Regions from separate parts of the Exiguobacterium sp. SH31 genome, predicted to be linked through region 2. Evidence: riboswitches for the same ligand, from Rfam matches in the RefSeq annotation. Region 2 holds a riboswitch; the other holds the start of a gene.
What was found. Region 2 has a riboswitch for FMN ahead of ribD (bifunctional diaminohydroxyphosphoribosylaminopyrimidine deaminase/5-amino-6-(5-phosphoribosylamino)uracil reductase RibD). Riboswitches for the same ligand answer to the same signal wherever they lie in the genome.
Positions count from the first base shown of each region.

Region 1: linked by a shared signal. The riboswitch ahead of A6395_RS03580 (ECF transporter S component) and the one ahead of ribD (bifunctional diaminohydroxyphosphoribosylaminopyrimidine deaminase/5-amino-6-(5-phosphoribosylamino)uracil reductase RibD) in region 2 are both predicted to bind FMN.

Region 1 is NZ_LYTG01000024.1:20,025-23,373, reverse strand. It holds gene A6395_RS03585 (NupC/NupG family nucleoside CNT transporter) at 1-636, shown strand, start outside; gene A6395_RS03580 (ECF transporter S component) at 748-1,335, opposite strand; FMN riboswitch at 1,496-1,637, opposite strand; gene A6395_RS03575 (HesB/IscA family protein) at 1,735-2,091, shown strand; gene A6395_RS03570 (Rossmann-fold NAD(P)-binding domain-containing protein) at 2,201-3,055, shown strand; gene A6395_RS03565 (NAD(P)/FAD-dependent oxidoreductase) at 3,094-3,349, opposite strand, start outside.
Region 2 is NZ_LYTG01000029.1:128,155-131,503, reverse strand. It holds gene A6395_RS04735 (homing endonuclease associated repeat-containing protein) at 1-265, opposite strand, end outside; gene A6395_RS04730 (undecaprenyl-diphosphate phosphatase) at 716-1,528, shown strand; FMN riboswitch at 1,620-1,762, shown strand; gene ribD (bifunctional diaminohydroxyphosphoribosylaminopyrimidine deaminase/5-amino-6-(5-phosphoribosylamino)uracil reductase RibD) at 1,913-2,995, shown strand; gene ribE (riboflavin synthase) at 2,976-3,349, shown strand, end outside.

The DNA of each region.
Region 1 (3,349 bases), on a different contig from region 2:
TTGCTCGCCGCGAGCTTCATGGCCGCGCCTGCCGGTTTGATGTTTGCAAAAATCATTGTTCCTGAAACAGAAACTCCGGATGATGATATCGAAATTGCTGAAGATGAAGAAGATAAAGCAGCAAACTTCGTCGATGCGGCCGCTCGCGGTGCGTCAGACGGTTTGTTCCTCGCATTGAATGTCGGTGCGATGCTTCTTGCCTTCGTTTCATTGATCGCACTCGTCAACTTGATCCTCGGTGGAATCGGTGGCTTGTTCGGCTTTGACGGTCTCTCACTTCAATTGATTCTCGGTTATGTGTTTGCACCGCTCGCGTTCGTCATCGGTGTGCCATGGGCAGATGCCGTACAATTCGGTAGCTTCCTTGGACAAAAACTCGTCTTGAACGAATTCGTTGCCTTCTCTGAGTTCGCACCGATCATCGGTTCAGGTGATTTGTCAGCTCGTACAGAAGCGATGATCGCGTTCGCACTCTGTGGATTCGCCAACATCTCATCACTCGCTATCCTTCTCGGTGGTCTTGGTGGTATGGCTCCGAACCGTCGTAACGACATCGCACGTATGGGTGTCCTCGCGATTCTCGCAGGTACGCTTGCGAACTTGATGTCAGCGACTCTCGCTGGTCTTCTTCTCTAATCGTTATTCACAAACAAGAGCGCTCACTGCGGTGGGTGCTCTTGTTCGTTCATTTAACTATCCGCATCGAAAAAAGCACCCAAGGGAGAAGTTCCTTTGGGTGCTTGTGTATTAAGCTTGCAGTTGCATTTGTTGACGTTCGATCCACGGCTTCAACTTCAGGAAGAGCGGGACGAACAAGGCGGTGATCAATAATGCCTTAATCAAGTTGAACGGTAAGATACCGTACAGGACGAGGTTCGTCTTGACTGCCGGATCGGCCATCTCGGCCATTCCGAAGAAGAACGCGTAAGCTGGTAAGATGAGTAGGTAGTTCAAAATCGCCAAGCTGAGCGCCATCGTGATCGTACCTGCCACGAGGCCTGAAGCGAGCGCTTTATTCGTTTTACGTTTATGGTAGAACCAAGCGACCGGATACATGAATGCGACACCTGCAAAGAAGTTCGCGACTTCACCGACCGGAACGCCGCCACCGTTAAAGACATAGTAGAGGACGTTTTTTAGAGCGACGACCACGACGCCTGCTAGTGGCGAGAAGACGATTCCGGCGACGAGCGCTGGGATGTCACTGAAATCCACTTTTAGGAAGGGTGGCAGGAAAGGCAGCGGGAAGTTAAAGAGCATGAGGACGAATGAAATTGCCCCGAGCATCGATAGCGTCACCAGTGTTGTCAATCGTTTGTTGCGCGTTGTTTTCATCAAAATCTCTCCTTTTGTCGCTCCTTGATGAATGGCACCCGTCGCATAGAAAAACCCGATTGCATCATACAATCGGGAGAGTTTACGCGCATACGAAATAGATGTTTTCTCACGTAGGAATGCCCACGCCAAAGAAAACATCCGAATATCGGTCGGATGCCGCCATCTTCTCCCATCCAGACTTTACTGTCGGCTTTCGAATCTCACGAAATCAGCAAGCAACGCCTTGCTCGCTCACGGGCTGAGAAGATCTTGTCTTCAATACCGCCGGTCGGGAATTTCACCCTGCCCCGAAGATGGAACGATTTAATTTTTTTTGTTACAGTTTAGTTATACAAGATATTTCACAAAATCACAAGTCAGTTGACTTGAAGTGAAGATAAATGAGGAGGAGTTCAGATGATTCATTTGACAGAACCAGCCGCACTACAAGTCATCGATATGATGAAACAGACCGAACGCCCTGAAGCCCAGTTCTTACGCATTAAAGTCCAAGGTGGTGGGTGTACCGGCCTATCCTACGGGATGGGGTTCGATGAAGACAAGACGGACAAGGATGTTCAGTTCGACCATCATGACGTCCGCGTCATCGTCGCCGAAGCTGATCACGGTGTCGTCGACGGGCTCGAAATCGACTATAAGCAGTCGATGCTCGGTGGCGGCTTCACGATCAAAAATCCGAATGCGATCGCGACGTGCGGTTGCGGCTCGAGTTTCCGGACGGCGGCGAACGCCGGCACGCCCGGGGATTGCTAAATGATAGACGGGTTGCCGACATGTTCGGCAACCTTTTTTGGTGAGTATGTTAATGAGAGGAAATGAACGGGAATATTGGTGGAAGAAGGATGAGAAGGGGGTAGGAGTGATGAGGAAAGTGTTGATTTTTGGTGGCTCACGTTACTTTGGGAAACGGCTCGCACTGCGGCTCGCTGAAGCCGGGGACGACGTGACGATTGTCACACGCGGACAGCTGCAAGTGCCGGAAGCGGAAGGCATCCGCTCCATTAAAGGCGACCGTCAGTCGGTCGCGACGATGAAAGACCTCGCACGCAACGAGTATGACCTCGTCTACGACAATATTTGTTTCAATCCGTATCAGGCGAAGATCGCGACAGATGCCTTCATGGACCGGGTCGGGAAATATGTGCTCACGTCGACGATGTCCGTCTATGCTCCAGAGGCAGCTTTAAAAGAGAGTGACTTCAATCCGCTCCATCATGAATATCACCTCGACGCGGAACACGATTACGGACAAGGGAAACGAGAGGCCGAATCGTACTTCTTCCATCGGGCCTCGTTCCCGGTCACGACGGTGCGTTTGCCGATCGTCCTAGGGCCGGATGATTACACCGACCGGTTAAAATTTTATGTCGACGCGGTTCGGAACGAAGAACCGATCGTATTACATCACCCGGAGGCGTTGATGGGATTCATCTCGAGTTTCGAGGCGGCAGCTTTCTTGGAATGGGTCGGCCGTGCCGATGTGAGGGGGCCGTTCAACGCCGCGAGCGACGGCCTCATCTCGCTAGGTGCGCTCATGGAACGAATCGGGCAGCACGTCGGGAAACCGGTCCAAATCATCAAGGATGGGGAGTCGTCCCCGTACGATACGGACGTCGACTACTACATGTCGAACGCCGAGGCGAAAAAAGCTGGCTTCGTGTTCACGCAACTCGATGATTGGATCGACCGTGTCATCATTCAGACGATCCGCAAATGAAAAAACGGCCTCTCATCTCGCAGATGAGAGGCCAGTCTTTATTTCCCGGCAAATACCGAGGTTGAATGTTGTGGGTGACGCGCTGTCGGGTCGACGAGCTGCTTCACTTGGTTGACGGCGATCGGTGCTTCACCGAAGCCGGTCGCGATCAATTTCACTTTGCCTTCATACGTGGCGATGTCACCGCAAGCGAAGATGCCTGCGACTGTGGTCTCCATTCGTGAGTCGACACGGATCGTGTTTTTCTCAAACTCCATGCCCCAGTTTTTGATCGGGCCGAGCGATGAGACGAAT
Region 2 (3,349 bases):
GTGTATATTTTGGCATTTTATCGGGTAAATCAACGGCGATTTCCCCATGCCATTCATAGCCGGCAATAGCGAGTGCCTCGGCCCATGATCCGAACTGTCGAATGATCGATTCGGGAGACGGCCAGTTTTGCTCCATCGCGAAACGACGATAGACAGAGCGACGAGGACGTTCCTTTAATAAATCCCCGAGCAAACGAATACAGTGAATCATGCGTTGCTGTTCGGTTGATAAGTGATGAGTACTAGTGGATAGCGTTTGACTCAATGATGGTTCCTCCTTCCATGGACTCATATCTGAACCGACAATGATGACGAAAGTGCTTCTACAATCATACTATCGGATAGTTTTTACGATTTATAAGCGCTTTTGTAAGTTTTTTATGTTAAAAATGGGACGTGATAGGTCTAAAGTCGGATGAGAGATTGAAAAAAAAGGTAATAGGTATATTACAAATTTAATATTATATGGGTTCATTTGTAAACAAAAAGTTTTATATTTGGTAAATTATATGAATTCCATACAAAAATGTACCCAGCTGGACAATGGGGTCATCACCGTTGTCCAGTTGAGTACTCCTCTATAATAAATTTAATTTTCAGACTAATCAATAAAAGTTTTCAAAATATACGAATTTTTTTTAAGGGTGGTCAATGAAACTGTGATTCTGCTAAAATAGCCGCATTGAGCGAATTTGAGAAAAGAGGATATTATGATATGACAATATGGTTATTTTACTTGCTGCTTGGTCTCGTCCAAGGGTTTACGGAGCCGATCCCGATCTCGTCGAGCGGTCACTTGGTCATCTTCCAAGAGCTGTTCAACATCGAATTACCTGGGCTGTCGTTCGAGATTTTCGTCAACTTTGCGTCGCTCCTCGCCGTCTTGACGATTTATCGCCAAGATGTCGTCCGCCTCGTCGTCAGTCTGTGGACGTTCTTATTTAAGAAAGACCGCAGCGAGGATACGATGATCGACGTCAAGTTCATCGGTCTCTTGCTCGTCGCGACCGTACCGGCCGGCGTGCTCGGCGTGTTATTCGGTGATTGGATCGGTGAGACGCTCAGCGGCGTCGCGACGGTCGGCTATACGTTAATCTTGACCGGGGTCGCACTTTGGTTCATCCGCAACATGCGCGGGAATAAAGGCGACGGTGGCATCACGTTACGTGACGCCATCTTGATCGGTCTCGCCCAAGCGGTCGCGCTCATCCCAGGGATCAGCCGCTCGGGTGCCACGATCGTCATGGCGATGTTACTCGGCATTAAACAAGAGTCGGCGCTCCGGTTCTCGTTCTTCTTGTTCATCCCGGTCAGTCTCGGGACGATGATCTTGGACGGGCCGGCACTCTTCACCGACCCGGCGACGCGTGATCTGTTCGGTCCGCTCGTCTTGGCGTTCATCGCCTCGTACGCGCTGACGGCCATCTCGCTCAAATGGTTCCAGCACATCATGGCGAAGGGTGAGCTCAAGTACTTCTCGTTCTATTGCTGGATCGTCGGTTTGCTCGTCGTCTTGTTCTTGGCTTGATTGGAAGCGCTGCTCATCGGAGTGGCGCTTTTTTGCACTTTTATTTTTGCCTTCGATTCTTTTTTGCGCTAAAGTAAATGCGTACAAACAAATATTCCTTCGGGGTCGGGTGCAATTCCCAACCGGCGGTGATGGGCGCGAGCCCTAAGTCCGTGACCCGGGCGCACGTGTGCGAACGGTGGATCTAGTGTGACTCTAGAGCCGACAGTATAGTCTGGATGGGAGAAGGAAAAAAGACAGGTCCTCGTGACCTGTGCTTCGTCGTACGTTTTTCTGTAAAGAAAACGCTTATTTGGCCTGCCAAATGACGACTGAGACCTCCCGCCGAGACCCTAAGGACATCCTTAGGGTCTTTTTGTTTGTACGAAACAAGGAGGGAGAACGATGCAACAGTACATGCAACAAGCAATCCAATTGGCCAAGTCCGCTGCCGGACAGACCGGTGTGAACCCGCTCGTCGGGGCCGTCGTCGTCAAAGACGGTCGCATCGTCGGATTCGGTGCCCACTTGAAGGCCGGTGAACCGCACGCCGAAGTGCACGCCATTCGGATGGCCGGTGCGTCCGCATACGGTGCGACGATTTACGTCACGCTCGAGCCGTGCTCGCACTACGGGAAGACACCGCCATGTGCCGACTTGCTAATCGAGTCGGGCATCAAGCGCGCCGTCATCGCGATGAAGGATCCGAACCCGCTCGTCGCAGGGAAAGGTGTCGCCCGGTTGAAGGCGGCGGGGATCGACGTCGAAGTCGGTCTGCTCGAAGCCGAGGCCCGTGCGCTCAATCCGGCGTTCCTACGTTCGCTTGAGACGAAACGGCCGTACGTCGTATTGAAGACGGCGACGAGCCTAGACGGGAAAGTCGCGCTCGAGGCGGGTGAGAGCCAGTGGGTGACCGGGACTGAAGCGAGACGTGATGTCCACGAACTACGGGCGACGGTCGATGCCGTCTTGACTGGAATCGGGACCGTGCTCGCCGACGACCCGGCCTTGACCGTCCGGCTCGACACGCCGACACGTCAGCCGCTTCGGGTCGTCCTCGACCGCGAGCTCCGCTTACCGCTCTCGAGTCAGCTCGTCCGGAGCGCGAAAGATGTGCCGGTGCTCGTCTATACGCTGTCTGATGATGAAGTGAAACGGACCGAGCTCGCGCGAAACGGTATCGAGCTTGCCGACTATTCGACACTCGACAACGTCCTTCGTGACTTGCATGGTCGCGGCGTCGGCCGTTTGCTCATCGAGGCGGGACCGACGCTCGTGACGTCACTCTTTGACGGACAATACGTCGACGAATGGGTCATGTATCAGTCACCGCGCGTGTTCGGTGGGAACCGAGGCGTCTATCGCTCGAGCCAAACCGGACCGTTAGATGCGATCGAGCGCTTCGCGGTCGGCTCGGTCGAGACGGTCGGTACCGACATCAAGCTCGTCATGAGAAAGGGGGAGTCCGATGTTCACGGGAATCGTTGAAGAAATCGGCAGTGTGAAAGCCGTGAAGCGGAACGGGCCGTCGCTACGGCTCACGCTCGCGGGCAAGATCGTGTTAGAAGACGTGAAGCTCGGCGATAGCATCTCGGTGAACGGGATTTGCCTGACCGTGACGGCGTTTGATCAAACGAGTTTTGCCGTCGACGTCATGCCGGAGACGCTCAAAGCGTCCAGTCTAGATGGGGTCCGCCCTGGAACGGACGTCAACCTCGAGCGGGCGATGCCGGCGAACGGTCGCTTCGGCGGTCACTTCGTCTCGGGACACGTCGACGGGGTCGGGCGCATCGTCAAGAAGCGTCCGCTCGCGAACGCGGTCTACATCGATATCAGTTGCGA